Regions from separate parts of the Pediococcus damnosus genome, predicted to be linked through region 1. Evidence: predicted binding sites of a transcription regulator. Region 1 holds the regulator's gene; each other region holds the start of a gene.
What was found. Region 1 encodes NrdR, which represses ribonucleotide reductase genes. Its sites were predicted from a motif close to ACACNATATATNGTGT; they were not measured.
Positions count from the first base shown of each region.

Region 2: pnuC (nicotinamide riboside transporter PnuC) is a predicted target of NrdR. The motif match lies at 4,632-4,647, and genes of this name have one in related genera.
Region 3: ADU73_RS03785 (redoxin NrdH) is a predicted target of NrdR. The motif match lies at 5,492-5,507, and genes of this name have one in related genera.

Region 1 covers NZ_CP012294.1:1,809,228-1,819,736, reverse strand. Annotated here, with positions in the region: gene thrS (threonine--tRNA ligase) at 1-734, opposite strand, end outside; gene ADU73_RS08525 (ISLre2 family transposase) at 1,102-2,451, opposite strand; gene dnaI (primosomal protein DnaI) at 2,607-3,533, opposite strand; gene ADU73_RS08515 (replication initiation and membrane attachment family protein) at 3,536-4,939, opposite strand; gene nrdR (transcriptional regulator NrdR) at 4,939-5,541, opposite strand; gene coaE (dephospho-CoA kinase) at 5,562-6,152, opposite strand; gene mutM (bifunctional DNA-formamidopyrimidine glycosylase/DNA-(apurinic or apyrimidinic site) lyase) at 6,152-6,991, opposite strand; gene polA (DNA polymerase I) at 7,015-9,678, opposite strand; gene ADU73_RS08490 (Bax inhibitor-1/YccA family protein) at 9,830-10,509, opposite strand, start outside.
Region 2 covers NZ_CP012294.1:1,383,310-1,393,818, reverse strand. Annotated here, with positions in the region: gene ADU73_RS06500 (AcpB/EbpR/MafR family transcriptional regulator) at 1-480, opposite strand, end outside; gene ADU73_RS06495 (Asp23/Gls24 family envelope stress response protein) at 657-1,202, opposite strand; gene ADU73_RS06490 (DUF2273 domain-containing protein) at 1,279-1,473, opposite strand; gene amaP (alkaline shock response membrane anchor protein AmaP) at 1,484-2,053, opposite strand; gene ADU73_RS06480 (hypothetical protein) at 2,067-2,336, opposite strand; gene ADU73_RS06475 (hypothetical protein) at 2,519-3,433, opposite strand; gene ADU73_RS06470 (YdcF family protein) at 3,471-4,490, opposite strand; gene pnuC (nicotinamide riboside transporter PnuC) at 4,718-5,485, shown strand; gene ADU73_RS06460 (GlsB/YeaQ/YmgE family stress response membrane protein) at 5,939-6,193, opposite strand; gene ADU73_RS06455 (aldo/keto reductase) at 6,686-7,528, shown strand; gene ADU73_RS06450 (DegV family protein) at 7,613-8,476, opposite strand; gene ADU73_RS06445 (ROK family protein) at 8,774-9,766, shown strand; gene ADU73_RS06440 (hypothetical protein) at 9,921-10,509, shown strand, end outside.
Region 3 covers NZ_CP012294.1:775,912-786,420, forward strand. Annotated here, with positions in the region: gene holB (DNA polymerase III subunit delta') at 1-158, opposite strand, end outside; gene ADU73_RS03745 (cyclic-di-AMP receptor) at 182-511, opposite strand; gene tmk (dTMP kinase) at 517-1,170, opposite strand; gene recR (recombination mediator RecR) at 1,235-1,834, opposite strand; gene ADU73_RS03760 (YbaB/EbfC family nucleoid-associated protein) at 1,850-2,164, opposite strand; gene dnaX (DNA polymerase III subunit gamma/tau) at 2,184-3,971, opposite strand; RNA gene ffs (signal recognition particle sRNA small type) at 4,047-4,133, opposite strand; gene tadA (tRNA adenosine(34) deaminase TadA) at 4,162-4,680, opposite strand; gene ADU73_RS03780 (class I SAM-dependent methyltransferase) at 4,670-5,293, opposite strand; gene ADU73_RS03785 (redoxin NrdH) at 5,594-5,824, shown strand; gene nrdE (class 1b ribonucleoside-diphosphate reductase subunit alpha) at 5,934-8,099, shown strand; gene nrdF (class 1b ribonucleoside-diphosphate reductase subunit beta) at 8,125-9,144, shown strand; gene ADU73_RS03800 (LOG family protein) at 9,208-9,786, shown strand; gene ADU73_RS03805 (homoserine dehydrogenase) at 9,848-10,509, opposite strand, start outside.

The sequences.
Region 1 (10,509 bases):
CGGTGATCACGATCATGTGCTTCTCGTTGACGGGATAACTCAGCATCCAGTTCCTTTTGTTTGAAAAAGGCAGTTCCATAAATCCGTTGTAACATGGGGTTACTTGATTTGCCTTCCCAATAAGCACCAGCAACTGATAATAATTTAAAGACCTTAACATCTTTTGTATTCTCTAACACCGCAGCATTGCTTAAAATTGTCATGTCCGCAATATTATAAGCACTAATTTTGCCATCTTTGGCATTTGCATGAACTAATTTTGCCTGATAAGGATCGCCATCAACAATTTTAAGGGCATCATTTTCAGAAATCAATTCCTGTTTAAGCGGTATTTGTGCCTTAATCAATTCAGACATTTTGTCTTCAATAGCTGGCAAACTGTCTACACTTATTTGTTCAGCACCATTGTCGGTGTCACAATAAAATCCATGTTCCACATTGCCCTTTGTTCCAAAATGAATGTCAGGATAAATTGATTGAACGGCTGCTTCTAAAACAATTGCACCAGTATTCCAAACAACTTGCAGTCCTTCTTCAGAATCCTTTGTGACGATTTCTAATTTGACATCTTCATCCAAAATTTGGTTCAAAGAAACAATCTTATCGTTTACTTTTCCAGCAACGGCCTTTTTTGCCAAACTCGTACTAATTGCCTTTGCAACTTCTAAAACACTTGATCCATTTTCCACAGATCGTTTTGCGCCATCAGCTAATGTAACTTCAATATCTGCCATGTTTCTTCGCTTCTTTCTAATTTTTTTGGATAAAAAAATCCCGAATACAATTAATGTATTCGGGACGTTATTCACGCGGTTCCACCCAAAATTACAGATTACTCTGCATCTCATGGGTTCGATAACGGGAACAATCCGTCCTGATATTTCCATCAGGCTCAGAAAAGTGGTAATCACTAACGTCCATTAGGTAGCTTCCAGCTATAGCTACCATTCCCTGAAATGAAACAATTAACAATCTTGTCTTTTCTTTGATTTCAAGATTAATTAAACCACATTCTCAAAAAAAGTCAATAACCTCTCATCAAATGTATGTGTCAAGTTTTCCTAGGTGCCTTATAATCAACCAAATATTTATACACAATAATTAGTTTGAAAATATTTTTGCCATTGCTCCGATAGGGCTACTTGTTGGGGCATCAACTGGTATTTTACCTGAAAGAACTCCAATATGCTTAGAATGGTGCTTGTTGCTCAGCTGAGCTGGACTCAACGTCTTCAATGATTCCGTAGCGATCTCAATCGTTAGCTCTTGTAACTTTCTTAAACCACCACGTAAGTATTTATCTAGCTTACCGTTTACCCGAGCTTCAATTAATTTCAACATAGCCTCAAGGCCCTTTTCGGACCATACTTTGCCTTGCTTTTTCATTCGATACGTGTACGCTCTGTGTGAGCTTTCAACGGATCCCAATTTGCCGACCCTCATGAAGCCACGATCGTGTGGAGACTTTATAAACTGCCAATTTCTTGCCAAATATTGTCTTAGGACCCTTAGGCTCTCAAGTTCCTTATCAGTTTTAATTTGCGACTCAAATGTATCTAAAATAACGTTTAACTGATTCTGATCATACAGGCTAACGCTCTTAACGGCCTTATCAACCAATGGATTAAATAAACCAAAGGTTTGTTTAATCTTTTTGACAAAGTGATACCGATCGATAGTAAATTCAACTCTTTGAGCACTCGGAACTATTTCTCGCATACTTTTCGGGTTATACCCTGGGCCACCATCACTTGCTGTAAACACGGTCATTTCACTGATTTTATAATACTTCTCAATGTAGTCAGTTACTCGTTTTTGAACCTTTTTTTGATTGATACCAACAAACTCAACTTTGTTTGATCTTGTTCCATCTAATCCTGATTCAAAAACAATGTAATGGTGGACGTCTTGTCTTCGTCGATTAATTTTGTGTATCTCAAAGGCATCGCCTTCAACCACTAAGTTTTCAACTTTTCGTTTCTTAACTAGTTTCTCTTCGGACGATTTTTCTTCTGTCTTCACGGTATCTGCCATGTCTCTGATAATTCGGTCTACTGACCAGGCACTAATATCCGTCTGACTTGCCAGATTGATCATTGCGGCCGTATTTCTCATCGTTGTCGTTTGCCCAATTTTGGCAACGACACTTTTAAAATAAGGTGAAATTCTTTTTCTTTCTTCCAACGGGAAGTAATAACTTCCATTGGGTCGAAGATAACATCTTCTTTCAAAATTCACGGCGCCAAACATAAACTCAATTGTTCTGGCCTGTCGATTAATGAATGTATTTTCTGCCGGAATTGATGGAACGAGTGTTTCATCTAATTGCCTCAGATATTCAGCTACAACCAGCTGGAATGACTTCCTAAGATGAAGAATTACCTGCTCCTCTAAATCAAATAAACTGTCTAAATTTCCCAATGATTCAATAAAATCTGCTAAAATATACATGAAAGACCTGTATCCTTTCCTTTAATCTTCGTCGATTAAAAGGCTACAGGTCTTTTTCTATATATTCAACTCAAAATGAATATTCCTAGAATTTTATTGACCATCTAGGAAAACCTTACACTAACCATCAAATTTTTACTTTTCAAGCTATAGATTTAATTTTGACGCCGGTTGACTCCCACCATTGTCACCTCAGTTGCTAGAAACTTAATGCGTTCCATTAAGCGTTTTGCCTTCAATGGCTCTGATTCTCCCCGCTGATTAATTTGTAAATGTTCTGTTTCTAATTGTGCCATGGAAAAATTAGAACTGAAAAATGTTGGTAATTCGTTTTGCATCCGATACTCTAGAATAACCCCAAGCACTTCATCCCTGACCCAACTAGACATTGAATCTGCACCTACGTCATCTAACATCAGAATTGGTGCCTTTTTAACTAGCGTTAATTTTTCTGCCAAATTATTTTCGCCGATCGCATTTTTCATTTCAACCGCAAAACTTGGAAAATGTACTAACGTAGACTCAAACCCCTGAGCAGCTAATTCATTGGCAATAGCGCCTAAAAGATAAGTTTTCCCTACCCCAAAGCTACCCGTTAAATAAAGACCCTTATGAAATTGATGCGGCTCTGATTCATAAGCTTGGGTAAAATTCAATGCTGCAGTCAGCGCTGACTGTCGGTCTTGGTCCGGAAAGAAGTCATCAAAACGCGCCTTTTTAATCATTTTAGGCATATTTACAGCTTTTACCCGCATATTAAAGGCTTGTTGTTTTTCGCTTGCCAAAAGCTTTTTACTGGGACGGTAAGACACTTCAATCATATGATTGTTCACGATTAAAATTGGTTGATAACCTGGCATTAAAGTTGGTTCGTTTCGCTTATATTTATCACGCTCTTGGACATACTCATAGAGCTTTGATGCAGATCGCGCCACACCATCAGCTGACAATTCATTTTTGTGTGCTTCACAGAAGCTAAGAACATCCGCATCTTCGTAAACTGGAGTCATTAAGTCTTGAAATTTAGTGTCTAATTGATGTTTACTCATGAGCCCTTTTAAAACCTCACGTATATTTTCCATGGCTAGTCTTCCTCCTTATTTTGTTTACGTAACTCTTTTAAGCGGCGGTTCAAAAGTTCTTGATCACTTTTTTTGACCGTTGTTGGTTTGACTGCTGGTGCATCACTTTTGGCCCAATCTGGTAAAGTTTCTTTTTCAACCACTTTTCGTGAAGTTGTTTTAGCTTTCCGTGCGGTTGTTTTTTCATTAGCAAATTTCTTGATTTGTAAAATAGCATCTTCCGGTGTGGCTACGTGTGCCCTGCTCCAGCTATTGACCATGGTATCTACTAATTTACTAGGCAACGTGGTAGCTCCTTGATCAATTACAATATACGAAATCAAAATATTTATCACACTTACAGGAAAAAGATTTCGATCGATTAAATCTTTAAGAATCTGTCTTTCTCCATAAGTAACGTATCCGCCATGAATAGCCATTTTTAAATTTTCTAAATAGGTTGCAGGTGCATAGGCTTTGGCAGCCTTAATTAATTGTTTGTCTTCCTCAGTTAGTTTTTCTTCAGAAGTCTTTTTTTCTGGTACAGATTTAGGCTCTGTGCTGGCAGGACTAGTTGCATAACTTTCCTTATGAGCAGTTTGACTTGTAAAGCTTTTAGAAATTTGTTGTTGCAACTTCTTAGGTTTTAACTGATTCGTAACCAAATCGGTAGCTTGTCCAATCTGGCGACTCATTTCAACTTCATCAATCCCGTACAAAAGGTGTTCGCTTAAGATCAGTCTTTGCGCCTGATCAACCGAATTCCAATCAGTAAAACTATGACTAAGCAAATCTTTTAATAATTTAAAATCAAAATGATCCGTACTTAAACTAATGGGCTGAGCATCTTCTTGTGAGCTAGCTTGCTTAAATTCAGCTTGCGTCTCTCGAATTAAAGAATCAGGTTCTTTAATTGTGCTATCCGAAATATGAAAAGCCGTTAAAAAATCTGTGGAAACATCCTTTAAATTTTTTGTATCAATTTGGGGTAACTTAAACTGCTTTGCAAGTTCTTTAAAGCGATTTTCACCAATTGCTTCAAGGAGTAAACTACTTAATAAGTCATCTTTAAAGAAGACATTTGGTGAAACTGGTCTAATTAATTGGTACACAAAATAACGGCCAAGATTGTCTTGCCCTTCATAGGATTTAAGTAAACCAATGCCCTCTAACTTTTGTCGACTCAGATAAAAATTAGGTAAATCACAATTAAGAAGATCAAGTAATTCTAAATGTGATTTTCTTTCTGAACGAATTTGTGTTGGACTTAGCTCCGTCCATAAGGTCAAAAATAAACTAAAAGCCCTTGCACAAATAATTGGTTGATACAAAAAAGTAAGTACTTTTTGGTCAAAATCGCTCAAATAATTTTTTTGAGTAACTAGAAAACCATCTTTGGGACTTAAATTAGCCCATCCCTCATTCATTATGACTCGCCACCATCATCTTTATCTGGAGTACCTTTAGTATCTTTAATTTTACCTTTAACATCTTTGTTTGTGGTACCTTTAGTACTTTTGTTTTTATCTTTAACGTCCTTATCTGTGGTATCTTTAGCATCCTTTTTGATAGCTTTTTCCTTTGCCATCATGTCTTTCAATTCCGACATAAATACATTCATATCCTTAAACTGACGATAAACACTAGCAAACCGAATATAGGCAACTTCATCAACTTTAGCCAACAAATTCATGACATATTCACCAATAATTTGACTGGAAACTTCATTTTCACCTAAAGATCGTACTTTGTTTTCGACTTTATCCACAATTTTAGTCATTTCATCCATGCCGACAGGTCGTTTTTCAGCAGATCGAATAAGCCCGCGAAGAAGTTTATCTCGGTTAAACTCTTCCCGTGTACCATTTTTCTTAATCACCAGTAAAGGTGACGCTTCAATTCGTTCAAACGTTGTAAATCTAAAACCGCATGCTTCACATTCTCTTCTGCGCCGGATCACACGTCCATCATCTGTTGGACGGCTATCTACCACTTGAGAACCATTGTGATGACAGTGTGGACATCTCATGGGCATTCTACCTCCACTTGCTAACGTAACTTACTATTGTCAAGCCATTTTAACACTTGCTGGCGTGTTTCTTCAATAGACCCGCTATTATCGATCACGATATCAGCGAACCCCAACTTCTTTTCTTGTGACCATTGTGTTGCAATTCGTTTTTGTGCTTCTTGCTTCGAAAAACCATCCCGTCGCATCAATCGATCAAGTTGGCTTGTAGGATCACTTTTCACAACCATAATTTTATCAACAAGTTGTTGATATCCTTGTTCTAAAAGAAGTGGTGCATCTAAAACAACCAGGTTTGCGGTCTGTTCTTTTTTTAATGACTGGATAATTGCCACTCTGATGGCTGGTTGGATGATTGCATTCAGCTTCTCCAATTGTGTAGCATCAGCGAACACAATTTTTCCCAGACGTTTGCGATTAAGTGTTAAATTGTCAAAAATCACGTCTCCAAAAGTCGTTCGTAATTGATTGGCAACCGCAGTTTCAGGCTGCACAACATCGCGCGCAACCTGATCAGCATCAACAATTGGATATCCCAGTTCTTTTAAATAAGCACTAACCGTCGACTTTCCAGTAGCAATACTACCAGTTAGCCCTAAAATCACTGTCATTATTCATCATCCTTGATCAGCTTTTGACAAAATGGGCAAAAATGGGTTCCTCTTTGAGCTACCTTAATTCGCTCAATCGGTGTACCACAACGCTCACAGGGCTTTCCCGTTCGTTGATAAACATGTAGCTGATTTTGGAAACTGCCTGCATGCCCGCTCGCATCTAAGTAAGAGAAAACAGTTGTACCCTTTGCCTTGATGGCCAACGTAAGTTCATCAAATATTTTTTGCCTTAATGTCACAATTTTACCAAGCGGCACTGTATTCGTTGGTTGCAATGGATGAATTTTAGCTAACCAAAGTACTTCATCACAATAAATATTTCCTAGCCCAGCAATCATATTCTGATCTAAAAGAAAAGATTTTATTGATTTATGATGCTTTTTCATTGTTTCTACCAGATAATCAACACTTAGAGTTTCTGGGGTTGGTTCTGGGCCAATCGTTTTAAGTCCTGCAACAGTATATTCTTCGCCCGTTGGTACCAAAACCATGCGCCCAAACTTTCTTGTATCGTTGTAACGTAATTCGGTTCCATCTGTAAACTCGAAAACCACATGATCGTGCTTATTCAAGGGCACTTCATGCGAATGAACAGAATACTTACCTTCCATACGTAAATGGGATACCATGGATTGCTGATCATTAAAATGAAAAAGAAGATATTTTCCGCGGCGGTCAATCCCAAGAATTGTTTTCCCGGTCAATGCTTTGATAAACTCACTTTCGTTTGGCAAAACCATCTTAGGATAATATACATCAATCTTTTTGATTTTTTTCCCCACAACTAATGCTTCTAATCCACGTTTTACTGTTTCAACTTCTGGCAATTCAGGCATAATAATTCCTTCTTATTCATTTGTTATTTGGCATCATACCAACTTTTACCAAACGCACTTTCAACCTTCAAAGGCACATCCAATTTCACTGCAGAATCCATGATACTTGGAACTAATTTCTTAATTAGAGATAATTCATCATCTGGAACTTCAAAAATCAATTCATCATGAACCTGTAATAACATTTTTGTCTTAAGTTGGCGCTTTTCCAACTCATTTTGCATGCGAATCATTGCAATTTTAATGATATCTGCTGCACTGCCCTGAATTGGTGTATTCATGGCCGTTCTTTCAGCAAAAGAACGCTGATTATGATTGCTTGAATTAATATCCGGTAAATAGCGCCGACGACGAGCAATTGTTTCTACATACCCTTGTTTTCTGGCCGTTTCTACAATTTGATCCATAAAAGTTTTAACACCTGGATATTCCTGGAAATAGGTATCAATAAAAGTTTTCGCCTGTTTTCGTGAAATGCCGATATTCTGTGATAAACCGTAATCACTAATTCCATAAACAATCCCGAAGTTAACTGCTTTTGCTTGCCGCCGAATATTCGGTGTAACTTCTGAAGCATCCTTTAGCCCAAAGATTCTTACAGCTGTACTAGCGTGAATATCCTCATCATTTTTAAAGGCTGCTTGGAGATTTTTATCACCTGTAATGTGCGCCAAAACTCGTAATTCAATTTGAGAATAATCAGATGAAAAAATCTGTGCATTATCTGCACTTGGAATAAATGCTTGGCGAATCTTTCGTCCTTCCTCTAACCGAATCGGAATATTTTGAAGATTAGGATCAATCGATGACAAACGACCAGTTTGCGTCAAAGTTTGCAAATAAGTCGTGTGTACCTTTTGATCCGAAGAATGGACAACTTTTAGAAGCCCTTTCACATAAGTCGATTGAATTTTAGAGATTTGCCGATAAATTAAGATGTTATCAATAATTGGAGCCTGACCTCTTAACCCCTCCAAAACACTAACTGCTGTGGAATAGCCAGTCTTGGTCTTTTTAGAACTAGGAAGACCCAATTTTTCAAAAAGAATCGAACCAAGCTGTTTGGTAGATTTAATGTTAAATTCCTCACCGGCTTCGTTATAGATGGTTTGTTCAATTTCAGTAAGTCGTTCTGTGAACTCACTTTCCATTTGTTCCAACCGATCCGTATCCACTCGAACTCCAGCAATTTCCATTTTTGAAAGGACCAGGGCAATTGGTAACTCAATGTCCGTATACAATTGAATCTGCTTATTTTGTTCAAGCTCTGTTTTTAGTTGCGGTACCAATTGTTGAATGGCCCGAAGTTTGGATGCTAAATGAGTTAAAAACACAGTATCATCGTCTGGAATATGTCGTTTTACACCAGTTCCGTAAACCTCTTCATCCGTTTGGATATCCTGATATCCATGGCGATGAGCTAAAGCACCAAGATCATTAGAATTATCATTCGTATCCAATAAATAGGATTCTAAAAGTATATCATTTTCACCATTTGTAAAAGATACTCCTAGTCGGTTCAATCCCACATACGTTCGCTTAAGATCAAACACATTTACCTTATTTTGCGTATCTGTGAAAATCCTTTTAAACGTCTCACTAGTTAGTAAATCTACATTTCTTGAAACATACCATTTATCATCACTACCAATTCCAAAACCAACGAAATCTGATACATGATAATTTTTTTCAGGCATCTCCAAATAAAAGGCCATTTCTCCTTTTAATTGGGTCACTTCACTCAAATTATCAGTAGTTAGCTCTGTATAGGCAATCTCTTTAAGAGTCTGGGTTGTTTCAAAGCCCTCAGTTGATCGAATTTGTTTTAAAAAAGATTGAAAATTCATCCGTTCATAGAAATCTACTAACGTTGCAGAATTTTTTCCTGTATATTCAAGATCCGCCAAAGAAATTTTAATCGGTGCATCCCGATTTATTGTAGCTAGTTTCTTACTTAAAAAAGCATTATCGCGATCTGCAATCAAATGTTCTTTCATTTTTGAGGTTTTCATTTCGTCTACATGTTCATAGACACCCTCGACCGAATCATACTTTTGCAATAATTTGATTGCTGTCTTTTCACCAATTTTTGTAACTCCAGGATAATTATCAGAAGTATCTCCCGCTAACCCTTTCATATCAATAATTTGAGCCGGTTTTAATCCTAACTTTTCTTGCACATGCTCGGGTGTATAGTGTTCAACTTCACTAACTCCTTTAACCGTGACAGAAACCGTCGTCTTTTCACTAGAAAGCTGGGTTAAATCACGATCTCCAGTTACAATTGTGGTTTCAAACCCAGCCTCTTCCGCTTCTCGAGAAAGGGTTCCGATAATATCATCGGCTTCATAATTAGCTAATTCATAAGATTTAATTCCATATGCCTTTAAGAGTTCACGTAAATAGGGCATTTGTTCTGAAAGTTCGGGAGGTGTTTTAGAACGTCCACCCTTATAATTGTCATACATTTCAGTTCTGAAAGTTGTTTTCCCGGCATCAAAAGCAACTAAAGCATCTGTCGGTTCCACAATTTCTAAAATATGATCGAGCATTTTATTGAATCCATAAATTGCATTAGTGTGTAATCCATCTTGATTTGTAAATTTGCTCAGCACATTGTGAAGCGCAAAGAAGGCTCTAAACGCGACACTATTTCCATCGATTAAAAGTAATTTTTTTGAGGCCATATTTTCTCCTTAGTAGTCATACTTCTATTCTAACAAATCGGACCACCTTATTATACTAATGATCTCTCAATTTTTTCTGGAAAGTTATTTAAAATAAAAACGGCTAATCTTCTCTTTCGAGTTAATTAGTCGTTTTTAGGGCAAATTATAGTTAGTCTCGATTTCCATTGAAACCACCAAAGATTTCTAACAAGAACTGGAATAAGTTCAAGAAATCCAAATACAAGGTTAAAGATCCTTGAATTGCCAATCCTGTTAGCGAAACTTGATCTCCGTATTGCAGATATAAACTCTTCATTTTGTTCGTATCTGTCATCGATAATCCTGCAAAAATGATAACTCCAACAAAAGAGAACAAGTAGTTAATCACAGGACTTCTCAAAAAAATATTAATGACCATAACTACCAACAACGCAATTAACGCAGCAAAAAGCTGATTACCTATTTTGCTCATGTCTTTATGCGTCATGGCCCCAATTGCGGACATCGATATAAACGTAATCGATGCTGAAACAAATGCAGCAGTAATTGTAGGCAAGTTAAACGTTAAAAAGATAAACGAAAATTCTAACCCGAAAAACAAGGAGAATAAGCTTAAAACTGTAAAACTCATCCCCGCACTTTGCATTGCCTTACCAGTTGCGGCTGAACTAAAGATCATTAATCCAATTAAAATAAATAAGAATATAAACGGATGACCGCTAAGAACTGGCATAATTTGAGCCCTAAACGTCACACCACTGAGATAGGCAACAATGGCAGACAAAGCCACGGCGTATCCCATAAATCCGTACATTCTTGTCATAAAACTACTGAGGCCTACCTCAGTAT
Region 2 (10,509 bases), 430 kb from region 1:
ATAGAAAAAACGAACCTGCAACTCGCTTCCTTGCAAGTGACCGTTATGAATAGTTAACTCAAATTCTTTCAGCAATTTATTAAGTTGTTTAATCACCCGATACAATGATGCCTCACTCATATTCAAGTCATCTTGCAATTGATAACTATCCATACTACCGTGCTTATAGATGTACATTAAAATTTGAAATTTAGGCGCGTCTTTTAGATACAGTCGAAAAATCCAATCATCAAGAGCAAAGTTCTGAATCAATTTAAATTCTGCCGTATTGGCACCAATACAAAACGTTATCTTTTTTTCATCAATTAGCGGTTGAACGTCTACCTGAAGATCATCTAAATAACGTTTCAAGGTGGCTGGAGATAAATCTAATTTTTGAGCTAAAGTTTGTTTTGAAACTGAACCATCACTTAAATAAAGGATTTCCATTATTTTGAATAAACTTTGTTGCGTTTTTTCTAATAAATCCGCCTTATTCATTTCTCTCTCACCTCAACGGTTAATTACTAATTCCTACATACTCCTTATATACTGTAACATAAGGAATGGTATTGCTTACATCAGTAATTTATTTGTGATCATTTCGTCACATTTTAAATGCCACAAAAAAAGGCTGTGAACAAAACAAAATTTTGTTCACAGCCCTTAATTAATTTCTATTCAACCCGAGGTTCTGTTTTTTCGTCAATCTTGTGTCGCCCCTTGCTCATCGCATGTTTGGCATTTTCTGTCTTTCGTGAGGCAAAATCACCGGTCTTATCGGCGGCATTCATTGCCTTATCTTGAACAGTTTCGCTGTCTGCTTCGTATTCTTCACGGGTTTTTACATCAACCACGTTCACGTTAACTTCGATAACTTCGAGATGGGTCATTTCTTTCACTTCACGCGTAATGACACGTTTCATTTGTTCGAAGATATCTTCAATATCTGTGCCATACTCAGCAACGATATCCATGTCAACGGCAACTTGTTTCTTACCGACTTCCGTGTTAATGCCAGCACGGACATCATCATTATTAACCAATTTGTCTTTAACATTTGAGAAAAAGCCACCATCAACTGTTAATAAGCCATCAATTTCTTCTAAAGCAATGCCAATGATCTTTTGTACCACTTTATCTTCATAGGTTAATTCACCTTTGACAGAAGAATCAGTTTTGTGATCATTTGGCCGTGGTGGCGTTGGACGCCCTGAGTTCATTGAATTATTTGTATTAGAGAAGTTGTTTTTACCATTTGGTTGCATTACATTTTTGTCTGTCATAATTTGTTTCCTCCTAGTTTTTGTTGTTTAGGTATCTTTCCAATAATTTGGTTCTATCTACATACATTCCCACCGCAGCGCCCAAAATCACCAAAACTACCAGTAACAGGGTTTGAAAGAATCCGATTGTGACTAGCAAAATTGCCAGTATCAAACCAATGACGCCACCAATGATGGGAAGCTTGTATTTATCAATAAATGTTTGCATTTGCATCCTCCTACTCTACCCGGGGCTGTCCGGAAGATGTCGCATTGCCTCTTTTTTGATAGCGTTCCAGCTTCACCTTCACTTTGACATTATGATCGGAGCCCACCAGATTTCGCACACGCTCTTCTACTCTTGCTGACCATTCTTCCATGTGATCCACCAACGCTGAAGTTCGTTTGATATCACCACTAACGTTCACATGAATCTTTCGGTTAGTTGCCGTTGTGTTGACTTTAGGAGATCCGATAAAATCCTTTTCATTAAGCATTGAACGGACAACGCCGTCAATTGCCTTCTTATGAATCGTTAATTTTCCTCGGTCATCTTTCAGCCTAAACGTTGTCTTATTATGTGGTACAAATAGTACAACGATAATTGCAATCACCGAGGCAGCCGCAACTGCAATCCCTAACCAAAAGAGCGTCATATGCGCATAATAATTAGCGAAAAAGAATTCCCTAATTGCGTACAAGAATGCCGAACTGGTTCCCCATGGCCACGTTAGTGAAACAATCACTAAGCTAAGCAGCAGAAGCACTAGCGAACAAATAATGAGGAACGTTTTAGACCATTTGTTCATAACTTTGTCCTCCTCATAGATTAATGGCTTCTCCACCCGCGACTCCGTATATTTGTGCGGTCACATAACTTGCCTCACTTGAAGCTAAGAAATTATAAACCGGTGCTATCGCTACTGGATGGTCAGCACGCTGGCTCGCTAACCTATGATTTCCTCGATAACTGCTTTCACTACAATCAGAAACGGGAACCATTTTGTCCTGAAGTACGGGAGTGTCCTGATTTTGTTTATCAAAACCATCCTCATGATCCAGATAACGAGGATCCTTCAAATCTGGTGCCATTGGCTTCACTTCCTTCTCTGTTTGATAAATTAAGCATATCGAAAAGAAAAGCCCATTAACAGAAAAATGCTCATTTCTTTCTTATGTAAATTATAAGTATCACTTCATTAAAAATATAAAAAATTCGTCAAAAAAATCCTGAACTAGATAACCTAGTTCAGGACCTTTGATTACTTTATTAATTACTTTTCATATTTACCAGAAATTGTGTTTAGCTTTGAAACACTCCCAGTTTGTGAATTATATCGATAAATTCCGGTCAAACTACCAACTGTATTTGACGGATTATTTTGACGAACTTCAATTTGATAATAACCGTTTCCTAATTGATTTACCCCATATGACAGACCGCTTTGGCTTTTGATCCCCGCTGCGTTTTGGAATGAAGTAATTACTTGATCCGTTTTTGTATCCGTTAAATTACCAGCTGGCTGTGCAGACGAACTGCTTGTCGAGCTTTCGCTAGAACTTTGGCTAGAAGAGGAATTGCTGGCCATTGAATTAATCTGGTTAGTTAAAGCCTTACCCTGATCTTGCAAGGACTTAACACCACTAATACTTGATGATAAGTTATTAAGCAATGCCAAATCAGCTCTTGCCGTCTCGTAATAACCATTGGATAACGCATCGTAGGCATTTTGATAATACTTCTTAGCGTTCTGTAATTGGGTTGCCTGATTTCCTAAATCTTTTGCTTGTGAGTTTAGCGCTGCATTATTCGTCTGTCCAGATGTAACCTTGGCCAAACTAGAATTTGCTGAACTTGTATCCCCATCATTCAGTGCATCTTTAGCGTTCAAATAGTTTTGAACCTTTGATAACAGTTCGGCCACTTTTCCGTTATTTTCATCAAGTTTTTGAGCTGACTTTAATGTAGCTAAAGCATCCTCGCTTTGTTTATCTTCAATTTGTTTTTGCGCTTTTTTATATAAACTTGCCGCTTTTTGCTGATTAGACTTTTCGGACGTTGACGAAACAGAAGAACTTTTCGCACTTCCACTTTGTTTACTTGTTGTACCACATGCAGTTAACGAAATTAGCATCAATACCGCAATTAAACTAGTAAAACTTTTTTTAAGATTTAATTTCAAGGTCATAATTGTCTCCTCCTTATCACTATTATACCATGTTAGTTCAATGAATTATTAAACAATAAATCAAATAACCCACAGTTGTCACAATCAGAGCAACTAGATTAGCTCCTTTAAACATCACAATTAAAGCCAGATATTCCCGAAAAGCCGCAAATGGTAAATAATGCATTGAAGTTGGGGCACTGATTCCAGTCATTGTTGAATTCAATTGTTTGGCAATCAGTCCAGCTCGGAAAACGTGAAAACTACTGGTTACAAAGATAGCTCGATAAAATGGCTTCTTTTCAACCATCAAGACTTGTGAATTTCGCATATTTTCATAAGTTGATTTGGATTTATTTTCCTGAATGATTTGGGTACTTGAAATTCCCTTTTCTATTAAATAATTGCTCATTGCTTGGCTTTCAGGCTTAATTTCATCAGTTCCTTGCCCACCTGAAACAACAAATTGCGGATGAATACCACGTTTTCGCTGTTTTCGATACGTGCTTATTCCTTTGTCCAAGCGTTTCTTCAAAATTTTGGACACTGTCCCATCTGGTAATAGCCCTGCGCCAAGGATGACAATGAAATCTACTGAATAATGGACCGGCAGCTCATCTAATAGTGAGGCCACCGCATATGAAATAAAACCAATCATAAAGTAGGCCATCCAGACATAAAATAAACCCAATAGAATCCAGATGGCAGAATTATGGAAGACAAACAAATTAAGCAGCGTGAAAACGAGAATTTCCAAAATGATAAATCCAACTATTTCAGGCAACCGATATTCGAGATGCGCACCAGTCTCACGGACTAATCGGCGACTATAAATAATACAGGCCAACGCGAAAAGGATTAAGGCAATTGGCGTAATGATCGTAAACGTCAATTTGATCATCACCAATAAGGCTTGCATCCACGGTGCCTGGGTGACTTCAAGCCACTGCCACCCCGCGATAAAAAAGCAGACTGCACTGGCCGTAAAAAAATATCCGTTTAAAAAACGTCTTCGATCGGTTAACCACAGTGTCACAAAAACGGCCAAACAGATACTGCCCCAATAACTGAAATTCATCCCAAGCACCCCGCTTTCTTAACTCTATTTTAAGGATCTAACGGTCAAAAGAAAAGTTTAAACCTCGCCGGCTTTTGGGGTGATTATTGTCATACATCAAAAGAAATTTAAATTCAACCCTTTCATTTATTTAATTTCGAGATACAATATATAGTGTTGTCGGATTTCGAAATTAGAACATATAGTATATGGCCATATACATAGATACAAGAGGGGAAGAGAAGCAAATGTCTAATTACTTACACTTTTTAGGTCACCAATTAAAGGGATGGCCTCAACAAAATTACTATTTATTTTTCTTTAGTTTAGGTTGTCAAATTATGAACCTGGTTAGTTCACCAATCACTGCCTTAACAATCACAACATTTATCGGAACTACTTTAGGCGTTTTATGTATTTTAGCAATCAACGCCGCCAAATCTGTTAACGGTTGGTTAGGAATCTTATCTGCAATTTGTTTTATTGTGACTGGTTTGGCCGCAAAAAACTACCTAAGTATGGCTGAACAGCTGGCTTACGTTGTAACTCTTGATTTACCAGTTTTGTTAAGTGCTAACTGGAATGTAAACATGGTTTCTAAAATCCGTAAGTTTACTGGCAAAACTTGGTTTATCGCCATCGCCGCTACGATCGTTGTTTATTTCGTTTCTGGATCCCTAATTGGAACTTTCACCAACGATCCACGTCCTTGGGTTGATGCCATCAGCTTTTCAATCAGTTTAACCGCTGGTGTCATTTGCTTCTTACGTTTCAACAATCAGTACTTCTGGTGGGTTGCTTCCGGGCTTGCCCAAATGGTTCTTTGGTTCATCTCATTCCGCCAAGGATCAGCAACACTTGCTATGTTTGTAAACAGCTCAATCTATCTAATTAACGATGTTTTGGCATTTACGACATCTCCATGGTACAACAAAAAAGAACGTGCTCGTCTTATCAAAGAAGAATCAAGTTACAACGAAGACTCAACTTCTAATGTAACTCATGCTCACGCATAGTTATTCTAAAAAACGCCTTTTCAGTTAATTAGCTGAAAGGGCGTTTTTTTGTTAACATATATAATCTGAGAATATTTGTATAAACCGAAACATGCTAACCAAATTTTGATTGGTTATATCCTTACTGGACAGTAGATAACTTCACAAGTCAGGGACTGAGAAATAAGCAGAGCTACCAGCGGGATGCGATCCCGCCTCCGCCTTGCACTTGACTCCTTTTTTACCGCTAGGCTGCAGGACAACTTCACAAGTCAGATACTGATAAATAAGCAAAGCTACCAGCGGGATACGATCCCGCCTCCGCTCTGCCTTTGACTCTTTTCCACCACTAGGCTGCAGGACAACTTCACAAGTCAGATACTGATAAATAAGCAGAGCTACCAGCGGGATGCGATCCCGCCTCCGCTCTGCTTATTTATCAGTATCTTAGCGACTTGTTCCGTTCACTTTTATTCACTTTGTCTTTCTCATCCCAAAAAGTGCAGAAACGATTAATACAACCACCACTGCTCCGATTATAGAAGGAACCAATGCCATTCCTGCTAATTGTGGTCCCCACGTGCCCAGTAAGGATTGACCTAGCCATGCTCCGACCAGACCCCCGACAATATTGCCGATCCATCCCGCTGGTAAATCTCTACTCGTAAGTGCACCCGCAATTGCTCCGATAATTCCACCAATAATTAAAGCCCATAGCCATCCAAACATGCTGCTCACTCCTTTAATTTTTGTGTAAATCCCAACAACATCAACTAGTGATCACTTAGTTGCTACTATAAACACTTCACCATGTAATATGGGACTTGTTTACAAGATTAGCTTAGCAAAGTCCGACGGTTTTCTACAAGTTTAATGCTTATTATTATCATTTCTTATTACTTATGATAGATAAAAGTATCTAGACTATTTTTCAGAATACTTCTATTTAATATTACTAATTTACAACTTTAGCGAAAACTATTGATCGCTAAGTTAACCCAATTGCAGTGCAGGTAGCCCCCACAATCAGACTGTTTTACCGCCTAACATCAATGCTTCACTATTTACCACATTGAATTTGCATATTTTAATTCCTTGGTCTTTCACTAAGTTTCGAAGTTATTTTTTGCATGCAAACTTAATTTAGCTTATGCTAAAAGTATAGAACGCTTTCATTATTAACTAATTTGGCCAATCATTTTAAATTTAGGAGATGTCAATATGAGTCATAAAATACCACAAATTAAATTTAACGACGGAACTGCTTTTCCACAAATCGGTTTTGGAACCTATAAATTAAACGGTGCCACAGGGGTAAGCGCCATTCGTAGTGCCCTAGATAATGGCTACCGCGCTTTAGATTCGGCTTACAATTATGAAAATCATGGTGCTTTAGGTGAAGCAATTCGCCAAAGTGATATTCCCCGTTCACAAATCATGATTACTTCCAAGTTACCTGGGCGTCATCATAAATATACTGAAGCTTTAGAAAATATCCAAGAATCTCTCTACCAAACTGGTCTAAAATATTTTGATCTTTACCTTATTCATTGGCCAAACCCCAAAGAAGATCATTATGTAGAAGCATGGAAAGCTTTAATTGACGCCCAAAAATGGGGATTAGTTCGTTCTATTGGAGTTTCTAACTTTTTACCAGAACACATTGATCGTTTGATTGATGAAACTGAAGTAGTTCCAGCTGTCAATCAAATTGAATTGCATCCCTATTTCTCACAGGCACCACAACGCAAATACGATGCTGATCATCATATTGTTACCGAGGCTTGGAGTCCTTTAGGCCGCGCAAGTGCCGTATTAGAAGATCCCGTTATTAAAAAAATTGCTGATGCCCATCATAAATCCGTCGGACAAGTCATTTTGCGTTGGGAAATTCAGCTGGGGGTTCTACCAATTCCCAAATCAAGTTCAACTGTCCGTCAACGGGAAAACTTACACATTTTCAATTTTGAATTAAACGAAGAAGAAATGACCGCAATTACTAATCTGGATTGCCCTGATGGCCGAAACAAGAACCAAGATCCTGCGGTATATGAAGAATTCTAAAATTCTTTCTAAAAATCAAAAAAGTTGGCAACTCAGCGATTTGAGTTTACCAACTTTTTATTTTGCTTTAACATACCATTAAATTTACATCTTTTCCCAATCTTTACCCCAGATCACACCCACGATTTCTTCACCAGTGTGTGACATGATAACTGGTCCTAATTGGTTACTTTCAAATTGGGCAGCAGGAAACTCTTGCTGAATCGTTTCCTCCCATTTAGCACTTAAGTCATGATCAATCCCATAGATAATGGAAACTCGATACTCTTCAGCACCCCGATCTAAATCAGAATGCAAATTTTCCAAAACTTTTTGCAGTGCTCGTTTACGTGTGCGTTCCTTACTTTGAATGACAATTTGGCCTTTTTCGTTCATATCCAAAATGGGTTTAATGCGTAACAAATTTCCCATAATGGCAGAGCGATTGGTAATTCGACCGGAGCGCATTAAAAAGCTCAGATTATCGACCATAAAATCAACCTTAGTTGTCTCGCGAAGGTGCTCTAAAACTGGGACAATTTCTTTACCCGTTTTTCCCTCTTGACGCAACTTTGCAGCCAGTAACACCATGTTGGCCTCACCCTGACTGGTCATCCTTGAATCAAATGGGATCACATTAATTTCTGTAATGGTTTTAGCGTACTCGGTTAGATTTTCAATAAAACTTGTGATTCCGCTAGAGAGATGAATGCAAATCACTTCATCATAATTTTGAGCAATTAGTTTATCAAACACTTCTTGCATCTGCCCCAAAGTAATTTGGGTTGTTGATGGCATCACTCCTGAAGTTTGCAACTTTTCATGAAACAATTGGTCATCAATATCAATATTTTCCAAGAATGTTTCTTGACCAAAAATCACTGTAATTGGAACGACAATGATGTCATTTTCGCGAACTTGCTGATCACTAAGATAAGCTGAACTATCCGTTACAATTGCTGTTTTCATACATTTCTCCCTGCTGTTTAATTGCGCATATTAATTACTATTAAGTATAAAGCGTTATCCGAGAATAGCAACTGAAATCTGCTGGCGAGCCCGAAAAATTAGCTTTTTAGTCATATTTCAACTAAATTGAATATAGAGTTATTGTTAATCGGCTTTTTAAAAAATCGGTTCTTTATGTAAAGAATCACGAATACAAGCACCAACAACATCCACTATTTCAGGAAAATAAATTTAAATTGTGACATCGCTACCAATTGCGATATAATAGCATTAATCACCCCAGAGGAGCAATTATCAATGAAATACAAACCAGAAAAAGATTACCTAAGTATTGATATCGGCGCAACTTACACAAAGTACGCGCTAATCGATCACAGTGGCAATTTAAAAATAAAGTCTCAATTCACAACTCCACGTGATAACGTGAATAATTTCTTAAAAAAAATCTATGCAGTCATTAATGAAGTTCTTCCAAACATTAAGGGGGTTGCCTTTAGTGTCCCCGGAAAAATTGATCAAAAAGAACAAATCATCTATTACGGTGGCTCTCTTCCTATGTTACATGGCTTAAGCCTAAGCAAAATTATTAGTAGCCGTTACGAGTTACCCGTCAGTATGGAAAATAGTGGAAATTCGGCGGCCTTGGCGGAACTCTGGCTAGGAAACTTGAAAGATATTAAAAACGGAGCCGCGATTATCCTTGGTAATTCAGTAGAAGGCGGTATTGTGTTAAATGGTGAACTCTGGCATGGATCTAATATTCAAGGCGGCGAACTTGGCTTTATGCTTTCTCAAATTAACGGACCTGCAGAGGATCCTAATAATTTAATGTTCACCGCTGGATCCGCCGTTCAAATGATTGACGACATCGCCACGGCTCTCGATTTTAACGATCGCACAGATGGTATGCGCGTTTTTAAGGCCATTCAAAATGGTGATGAACAGGCACGTCACATTTTTGAACAATACTGTCGCCGAATTGCGTATATTATTTTAAACATTCAATCTATTTTGGATCTCAGCCGCTTTGTGATTGGTGGTGGCATCAGTAGTGAAAGTATCCTTGTTCCAGAAATTAAACACCAATTACAGTTGCTCTTTGATGAAAACTCACTATTACGAAAATCTTTATCCGCACCAGAAATTTTAACGGCTAGTTTCAAGAGTGACGCAACCCTTTATGGTGCTCTTTACAACCTACTATTACAACTGAACGATGAGAAATTGATCCAGGATCTTTCAAACGAAGATCCCGATAATAAGGATTCTTCTGATCCATCGAACGAGTAACATTTTAAAAATAAGAAGTAACTACAATGGGATGATGCTACATCCCATTTTTTAATGGCCGCATTTATGGTAAAGTTGACCTTAAATATAATTTATTGCCATAATTTCCCCACATTTCTACTGTCTAATAAATTGAAAACGAAAGGCTAACCTTATGACACATCCCACTTCACGGACGGCACTACAACAAGACTTTCACCAAAATTTTCAAAACTTCCATGTTTTCAAACGAGCCCTTTTTATAAACTATGCACTTATTCCTCGTGTAGTAGCTTGGCTTGGCCCTCTTCTGTACATTACTGGACTCGTTGTTCTTGCCCCGCTTGCGTTTGGTGCTGGGATTTCAATTGGGACACTGTTTAAACTTTTAGTACCTCAACTCAGTGTTTTGCTAACAATTCCTTTTACTTTTGAACCAACTTCAATTTTATATTGGTGTGTAACCATTTGGGAACTCGCCGTTATTTATGAACTCATTGAAAAACTCGTTCGGGAAACTAAAATTCGTACCTTATTCGCACAATTTCAGAAAAACAATCGGCTACTCCAAACAGGCTATGCCTATAAAATAAATAATCATCATTCGCTAATTATTACGCAACTATCCGCAACGGACAATCTAACCCACGCGATTGCCAAGCTTCCAAACTCAAAACAAAACCAATGGGAAAAAATAACCCACATTACGGAAGGCCATTATGGTTTTCGGCGAGCCACTAATTATGATATTTCCGCTATTCAAA
Region 3 (10,509 bases), 1.0 Mb from region 1:
GCAATCCAGGTTGCCAATTCGTCTTTTCCAATCCCTGATTCACCAGCAAACAAATAGGCATGGGCCAATTTATGCGCCGCGATGACCTTTGCAAAATGTTCAACTAATTCTGGTTGCTTTTCTTTAACTGTACTTTGGATTCCAACTTCTTCAGTCATCTGCTACTCCTCTACTGACTGCTTCAGAATTGTTTGAATTTCTCAATTGGGAGGACAAACACTGTTGCACCACCAACCTGGACTTTAACTGGATAAGCTGTTGTACCTTCCATGCTAGCATCCAAGTTTACAGGTGGGGTCATAAACTCTTCACGACTATGTGAAGATTCCTTAACCATTGTTAAAACTTCATCAACTCGTTTTTCGTCAATACCGATCATGTAAGTCGTATTTCCAGCTTTTAAAAAGCCACCAGTCGTAGACAATTTTGTTGCCCGAATATTGGCATCAATAAACTGCTCACTTAATTGACTTGCATCCTTATCTTGAACAATCGCAATAATTAATTTCATATTTGTCACTCTCCTGATTCATTAAAGAATTCTGAATTGGTTTTCCGAATAATCGTCTCAACATCTGAAACAACTTTACCTTTGCTTTGAGTTGCATCGACCAATTTGATCCGTTTCGGATTTTCCTTAGCGAGCTTTAAATAAGAAGCTCGAACACGCTTGTGAAACGATAATTGCTCAACATCTAAACGGTTAATCTCATCAGTTCGATGCGTCATGATTCGTTGTAACCCAATTTCAGAGGGGACATCAAAGTAAATGGTTAAGTCCGGCAATAAACCGGCCGTGGCAAAAAGATTCATTTGATAAACCTCTTGCTCGCCAATTTCACGTCCGGCTCCCTGATAAGCAACTGAGCTGTCAATATAACGATCACATAACACTAGTTTATTAGCTTTTAATGCCGGTTCAATCGTCTCCACAATGTGTTGTCGACGGGCAGCTGCATAAAGCAGGGCCTCGGTCCGATCATCCATCTCTGTATTTTGACGATCTAAGATAATATCTCGAATTGCTTCAGAAATCCGATTACCACCTGGTTCACGCGTTACAATTAACTGTTTTTTCAATTGGGGCTTTAGATCAGCCACGATGGTATTTAAGGCCGTTGTCTTCCCTGCACCATCCGGTCCCTCAAACGAAATAAATTTTCCTGTCAAAATGCCATCTCACTTTTTGATTAATTACATACTTGAAAGTATGTCATGCATGTTTCGGCACACTTTACATCTCTGTACGACCTTCAACTGCTTTAAATAAAGTCATTTGATCCGCATACTCGATATCACTACCAACTGATAATCCATGTGCTAATCGGGTTACTTTAATTCCCGCTGGCTTAATGAGTCGTGACAAATACATTGCCGTGGCTTCACCTTCTGGAGTTGCATTTGTGGCTACAATAACTTCTTTAACAGATTGATTTTTTTGCAATCGTTTAAGCAAACTAGAAATATTTAAATCTTCAGGGCCCTTTCCTTCCATTGGCGAAAGGACACCTTGTAGCACATGATAAAGACCATGATATTCTTTCATTTCTTCCATTGACATCACGTCTTTAGGATCCTCAACAACCAGAATAGTTCCCTGATCACGCGATTTGTCTCGACAAATCTCACAAGGATCATCTTCGGTAATGTTTCCACAAATACTACAAAAATGAAGATCACGCTTTGCAGATACCAATGCCTTAGCAAACTCCGTCACATCATCCTGATCCATATTAATCGTGAAAAATGCTAACCGGGTTGCACTCTTTTCTCCAATTCCTGGTAATTTCATATAACTATCAATTAATTTCGCAATTGGCTCTGGATATTGCATTATAGCCCCTCACTCTTACATTTTTGGCAAACCTTTTGTGTATTTGCCCATTGTTTTGTTTGTCTCATCAGTAATTTTTTTCATAGCATCATTGACTGCTGCCACAATCAAATCCTGTAACATATCGACATCATCTGGATCAACTGCTTCAGGCTTAATAGCAATATCCTTCATAGTTTTGTCACCTGTAAAAGTTACCTTTACCATGTCATCCGGTGCCGTTCCTGTAAATTCTGTTGTATCAAGACCTTCTTGTTCTTCAGTGACCTTTTTTTGCATCTTTTGCATTTGACGCATCATACCTTGCATATTTCCCATTCCACCGCGCATATTAACTCCGCCTTTCTAACTAATCATCTTTAACTTCTACCGTTTCTGAACCAAATAGCGTCTCTGCTTGCGTAACTACTGGATCTTGTTCAGTTTGAGAAGCAGTCTCACTTTTTGATGTTTCTTCATCATTTGTTTCATCTGACTCAGACTCGTTACTTTGCAAATCATCTTTGTGCTGCTGAATATAACTTTTACGAATTTCTGGCCATTGCTCTGCATCTACATAAGCAATTTTTAAATCATGACCCACTAATTTGTCAATGTCTTCGCTCAACAACTGACGCAAATCACCATCATCAGCTGCCTTTTCATATAAGAACGCATAATCAAAAGCAATTACAGCACCTGACTCGCTAGCTGCTACTGGCTGAGCTACGTGCATCAATGCCCGCTGTGTCACGTCCAACATTGCAATTAGATCTGGCCAAATCTCCTTTAATTGTACCAAATTTTGTTTCGTTGCGTTGGCCAAAACTGGATAAATCTTTGTTAAATTTGGTTTCACGCCTTGTTTACGTTTGCTTGTATTACTACGTACTGTCTTGTTCTGACCAGCCGGTTTTGAAGTTGTCTGGCTTTGCCCTTCTAACTTCTTAACCTGATTCGTTAATTCTTTTACCTGATCTTTTAGTTGTCCAAGTTCACCCTCAGTTGCTGCTACTGGTGCTTGATCCGCACCTGCCGTAACTGTCTGCAAATTAGTTTCAGACTTAGCTACCTTAGTTGGTTCAGCCAATTTAATCGTTAAAACTTCCATATATACATCTGGATGAGTGGTAAACCGCATTTGCTGTTGGGTGTCATTTAAATGATCAATCATCTGGTAAATTCGTTCTGCATTCAACGTAGCTGCAAATGATTTGAACTGCTCATCCACATCGCCCAACTCTTGATCCACAATAAGTGAGGGATCTTGTTGATACAACAACAGATTTCGACAGAAATTAATCAAATCTTCAATAAAACGGTTGGCATCTTTTCCTTCCGCTAACACTTTTTCCAGTGTGTTCAACGCAGATGTGACTTTTTGATCAGAGACATCTTTAACGTAAGTGTTCAACAGATCATGGCCAACGCTCCCGGTAACTTGAAGTGCGTTTTTTAATGTAATCTCATTATCACCAAACGAAAGGGTTTGATCCAAGATACTAAGTGCATCTCGCATCCCCCCTTCAGCTGCCTTGGCAATCGTCAATAAGGCTTTTTTATCAAATGTAATTTGTTTTTGTTGCAAAATGCAAGCCATTCGGTCATAGCTATCTTTGATTGAAATTCTTCGAAAATCGAATCGCTGCGTTCTGGAAATGATCGTCAAAGGAATCTTTTGGGGTTCAGTGGTTGCTAAGATAAAAACCACATTAGCTGGTGGTTCTTCCAATGTTTTTAATAAAGCATTAAATGCCCCTGTAGATAACATATGAACTTCATCAATAATATAAACTTTGTAATCTGCTTCCGTCGGCGCATACTTTGCCTTATCCCGAATATCACGAATTTCCTCAACACCATTATTCGAAGCGGCATCGATCTCAATCACATCATTTAATCGACCTTGGGTAATTGCTTTACAAGTTGCACATTCATTACAAGGTTCTCCGTCCTTTAAATGACGACAATTAATTGCCTTGGCAAATATCTTAGCGGCTGATGTTTTTCCGGTTCCCCGTGGCCCTGTGAACAAATAAGCATGACTAGTTTGATCGGTTATTAAGGCATTTTTTAATGTTTGGGTAATCACTTGCTGGCCCACGATTTCATCAAATCGTTGTGGTCGCCAAACGCGATATAAAGCCTGATAGCTCATTTTTAAATTCCTCTCAGTTGGTAACCTATATAAAAAACTCTTAGCCATGTTGACTAAGAGTTTTACCAATTTCCTAATAACTTAAGGCACAAGACAGAGCAGACTTAGTGCTGCTTCCTTCCGGATCTGACACAATTCGTGAGTCCATCCTTGCCTTAAGGCCTCTCGGCACTATTAATAATACTCGAAATCACTCAAAATTTCTACTAATTTGTTTACTTTTTTTGAACTTCTTTCTCCGATCCCGAATTTCACGAAAAAAGTCCTGCATAATTTGACTAGATTCTTTTTGGAAAAGTCCCTCAGAAACGCGTACCTGGTGGTTTAGACGCTGATCATTCAAAAGTTGATACAAGCTTTGAACCATCCCTGCTTTAGGATCGCGTGTACCAAAATAAATTTCTGGGAGTTGTGAATTAATAATGGCACCACTACACATCATGCATGGCTCCACTGTGACAAATAATTGACAGTCCCATAGGCGCCAACTATTTAAAGTTCGACAAGCTGCCTGAATCGCTAACACTTCTGCATGGGCAGTCGCGTCTTGATTTTTTTCTCGCAAATTATGACCGCGACCAATAATCTGATTGTTATGAACAACAACTGCTCCAATTGGCACTTCACCCATAAGTTTGGCTTTTTTTGCCTCTTCGAATGCTAAACTCATAAAATAAAGCTCTCGATTTGGTGACAATTCATTTTGCATCGACTACCTTCTCTTTCACACTTTTAATAATGTAATAGCCTTTTTGTTTTAAAATAATTTCTGCATTGCCAAAAGTTTGCGTCATTGTTTTTTTTGCGGAGGGTGCACCTTGCTTTTTTTGTAAAACAATTAGTAATGACCCACCAACCTGTAAATGATCAAATGCACCCGTTAAAATTTTTGTGACAACTGGTTTGCCAGCCCGAACCGGTGGATTAGATAAAATTGTATGATAATTCTTTTTTGAAACTGCTTCATAAGTGTCTGATTCCCAAATTTCAATATTTTGAATGCCATTTTGCGCTGCATTTTGTTTACATAAATCTAACGCCCTTAAATTTACATCCACAAGGTCAACGTGAACATCGTCAATGGCCTTCGCAATTGCCAGTCCAATCGGTCCATAACCACAACCAACATCTAATACATCACCTTGCTTCAAATCCTCCAAATCAACCGCATCTAACAAAGTGCGCGTACCAAAGTCAATTGTTCGTTTTGAAAAAACACCATTGTCAGAATTAAAAGTCAAATTATGCGAAAGTAATTTAAATTGCCATTGTGTTTTCTCATGTAAAACATCTGGATTTTGTGTATAATAATATTCAGTCATTTAATTTCTTCCTTTATTTGTTTTTCATCGGAATCATATTCTGATTTCTATTATAAAGGATTATCTAAATGAATTCACACCTAACTTAGCGTTAGGCCGAGTCCAAATGATCTTCCGAGTTATTTTTAATAAACCAAGCAAAAAAAATTTCTTTGAAACCTTATTAGACCACCATATTTAGTGTACGTAACATAAATGACACTAAATATGGTGGTCTTTTCATTGAATTTTACATAGGATGCTGTATACTGAAGGTATTCCAAAAAACACAAAAGTACCGAGAAATTGAGGGTGAGCAACATGAGTGAAGTAACAATTTATACAAAAAACAACTGTATGCAATGTAAGATGACAAAACGTTTCTTAAGTGAACACAATATTCCTTTTAAAGAACGAAATATTAACACTAATCCTGACTACATTGATTATTTAAAATCTCGCGGATTCCAGGCTGTTCCTGTGGTTGAATCTAATGGTAACGAACCAATTGCTGGATTCCGGCCAGACGTTTTAAAACAACTTGCCATCTAACAGATCGACATATTTGTTAGACCATTAAAAAGCACCGTGCTGCTTGTCACAGCTAGGCGTTTTTTTATTTATTCCATTTTTAGACAGGATCCCAGAAAGGCGTGAAATTATGAGTCTTAAGAACCTTAAAGATGTCACATACTACGATTTAAATAATGAAATTAACATTCCAGTTAACAATCAGATTCCTCTAAACAAGGATCATGAGGCCCTAGCCGCCTTCTTAAAAGAAAACGTAAATCCTAACACAATGAAATTCGATTCCTTACAAGATCGACTTGATTATCTCATTAAAAATGATTACATCGAGGAAGAATCCATTAAGAAGTATTCTCCTGAATTTTTACAAAAACTGTATGATTTTTTAAACAAGCAAGATTTCCATTTTAAATCATTTATGGCTGCCTATAAATTTTATGCGCAATATGCTTTAAAAACTAACGACAACAGCTACTACTTGGAACATTTTGTTGATCGCGTTTTTATGAATGCGACCTATTTTGCTGATGGTGACGAAGATCTTGCCATGTCCATTGCCGATGAAATTATTCATCAACGCTACCAACCGGCAACGCCTAGCTTCTTAAATGCGGGCAGAAAACAACGCGGTGAGCTTGTCTCTTGTTTCTTAATTCAAGCAACTGATGATATGAATGCAATTGGACGAACCATTAATTCTGCCCTCCAGCTTTCAAAATTAGGCGGTGGCGTTGGGATTAACTTGAGCAACTTGCGGGAGGCTGGTGCGCCTATTAAAGGAATCCAAGGTGCCGCTAGTGGCGTTGTCCCTGTCATGAAATTGTTAGAGGATAGTTTTTCCTATGCTAACCAACTAGGTCAACGTCAAGGTGCTGGTGTGGTCTATCTCAATATTTTCCATCCGGACATTATTTCGTTCTTATCCGCAAAAAAGGAAAATGCCGATGAAAAAATCCGAGTTAAAACACTTTCTCTAGGCGTGGTTATTCCAGATAAATTTTACGACTTAGCCCGGCATGATGAAGATATGTATTTGTTTAGTCCTTACTCAGTTGAAAAAGTTTACGGCAAACCCTTCTCTTATGTCGACATTACTGCTGAGTATGACAATATGGTCGCTAATCCTAATATCACAAAAACGAAACTCAAAGCTCGTGATCTCGAAAATGAGCTTTCTAAATTACAACAAGAATCCGGCTATCCTTATGTTGTCAACGTTGATACAGCAAACCGGGATAATCCAATCTACGGTAAAATTGTGATGAGCAATTTGTGTTCTGAAATCATGCAAGTTCAGACTCCTTCTGAAATTAATGACAAACAAGAATACACAACAATGGGAACTGACATTAGCTGTAATCTTGGCTCAACCAACATTGTCAATATGATGAATACACCTAATTTTGGCCACTCTGTTGAAACAATGGTTCGTGCTTTAACCTTTGTAACTGATCATTCTAATATCAGTGTGGTACCTTCCATTCAAAACGGAAATGCGCTGGCACACACAATTGGTTTAGGTGCAATGGGATTACATGGTTATCTAGCCAAGAACCACATGTTTTATGGAAATGCCGATTCACTTGATTTCACAAGTGTTTATTTCATGTTGCTAAACTATTGGACTTTAAAAGCTTCTAATAAAATTGCACGTGAACGTCACACAACATTCCACAATTTCGAAAAAAGTAAGTATGCGGATGGAAGCTACTTCGATAAATACGTTTCGAAAGATTGGGGTCCAAAAACTGAAAAAGTGCAGTCACTCTTCAAAACGATTGATATTCCAACTCAAGCTGATTGGCAAGCATTAAAAGAAGCCGTTATGAAAGATGGCCTTTATCATCAAAATCGAATGGCTGTTGCCCCAACGGGTTCCATTTCTTACATTAATGATGCAACCGCTAGTTTACAACCAATCGTTAATCGCGTCGAAGAACGTCAGGAAAAGAAAATTGGCAAAATTTACTTCCCAGCTCCATATCTTGACAACAGTACTTTGAAATATTATCAGTCTGCCTATGATATTGATATGCGTAAAGTTGTTGATATCTATGCAGCCGCTCAGCAACATGTCGATCAAGGGATGAGTATGACTTTCTTCATGCGATCAACAATCCCAGAAGGCATGTACGAATGGAAAGATGGCCGAACAAATAAGATGACCACAAGGGATTTGAACATTCTGCGTAACTATGCTTATAATAAGGGAATTAAATCTATTTATTATATTCGAACATTCACCGATAATGACGGTGAAGTTGGCGTCAATCAATGTGAAAGTTGTTCAATTTAATTTAGTTCAGAAAGGAACAAAAATAATGGCAGATTCTTTTGCAGATTTAAATCCAATCAAATGGAACAAAGATGGTAATTATAAAGCAATAAATTGGAATCAAGTTTCCGATGAAATTGATAAGGCAACATGGGAAAAGTTAACAGAACAATTTTGGCTTGATACTAGAATTCCCATTTCTAACGATCTTGATGACTGGCGTACATTAGACGAGGATCATAAATGGGTAGTTGGCCATGTTTTTGGTGGTCTCACCTTACTTGATACGCTTCAATCTCAAGACGGGATGGCGGCTTTAAGAAAAGACGTTCGAACGCCTCACGAAACTGCTGTATTAAACAACATTCAATTTATGGAATCTGTTCATTCAAAGAGTTACTCATCAATTTTTGAGACTCTTAATACGCCAGACGAAATTGATGAAATCTTCTCATGGAGTGACAGTGAAGAATTTCTTCAGAATAAAACAAAGAAAATTTACACCCTTTACCATGATGATGGTGATCCACTAAAGAAAAAGATTTCGAGTGTCTTTTTGGAAACTTTCTTATTTTATTCTGGTTTCTTTACACCCCTTTATTACCTTGGCCACAATAAGTTAACTAACGTTGCAGAAATCATTAAGTTAATCCTTCGTGATGAATCTGTCCATGGAACTTACATTGGTTATAAATTTCAGTTAGCTATGAAAGAATTATCAGAAAGTAAACAACAAGAGCTTAAAGACTGGATGTTTAACTTCTTGTATGAACTTTATGATAATGAAGAAAAATATGTCCATGTTTTATATGACCAAGTTGGCTGGACAGATCAAGTATTGACCTTTACCCGTTACAACGCAAACAAGGCCTTGATGAACTTAGGACAAAATCCTCTCTTCCCTGATACCGAAGCTGATGTAAATCCAATTGTAATGAACGGAATCTCTACAGGAACTGCTAATCATGATTTCTTCTCACAGGTTGGTAATGGCTATCGATTAGGAAAACTTGAAACCATGTCTGATAAAGACTATGACATTGGCGAACCAAAAGATAAGAAATAAACCTAAAAAAACGTCACTAGTTTACTAACTAAGTGACGTTTTTTTTAGAATGGAGCTATCAATATGAAATCAATCCAATCAATTTGTGTATTTTGTGGATCTAATACTGGCTATGATGATAATTATAAGAAGGGTACCATTGAACTTGCAGATTATATTGCCCTTCACCATCAACGACTTGTGTATGGTGGTGGCCGTTTGGGACTCATGGGAGTACTTGGAAATGAAGTTTTAAATAAGGGCGGAGACATTCTTGGCGTGATCCCTAAAATACTTGTAAACGAAAAACTGACCCGAATTCCAGATGATAAAATCATTACAACTGCTGATATCTCCGAACGAAAACAATACATGTTAGATGCATCTGATGCTTTTATTGCATTACCAGGCGGCTTTGGGACGTTCGAAGAATTTTTAACACTGTTATCTTGGAGCCAAATCAATCTTCACCAAAAACCCCTTGCATTACTAAATATAGATGGCTTTTATGATCCACTAATTCAATTATTAACCAATGCTTGTGAAGCGGGATTCGCGCCTAAAGAAAATTTAAATTTGTTTGTTACTGCTCATCATGTTCCAGATTTATTTGAGCGACTGGCAAGATTTCAACATACCCAACCAAATAAATGGACGAATTGACATATCCAGTAAACCAAAAGCCACCGATGTAAGTCTCAACAAGAGATGTGCATCGGTGGCTTTACTTCAAAAGAGGGTAAAAACGACTACCTTTTGTTTCTTTATTAAAAAAGGCCACTAATTCTGCTTTCTTTCCTTTCACTAAACTAGAAGTAATAAGAAAATAAGAATGATTAATTCTAACCACGTTTTCAATATATTCAGAATGATTTATAAAAGATTCAAGTTTATCTACAGTCGTTTCATTTATTGCAACAAAATATTTTAAAGGAAGATCCAGTAAAGAATGTTCCTTAATGTGATTAACAGGTATATTAAAACTTGTACCACTCTCATCTAACAACAAGTGATGGGTAACCGTCAATAAATCGCTCATTACACTATTTGCCGTCGGCTCAGAGCCAGCTCCAGGCCCCGTATAAGATGTCGTACCCAATGCGGTACTAGTGACTAAGATACTATTTTCAACGCCATTGACGGTCGCTAGTGGGTACTGTCTAGAAACTGCAACCGGCCCCACTAACGTATACAATTCGTGATGTTTTTCTCGTGCGATTACAATTGGCTTGATGGTCAATCCCAAACGAGAGGCCCCCTTAATATCCTCAGTAGTAATTTGTCCAATTCCTTTTCGATTTAACTGTTTTAAATTAATTGTTTGTCCAAATGCTAACTGGCTTAAAATCGCTAGTTTGTAGGCGGCATCAAAACCTTCAATATCAT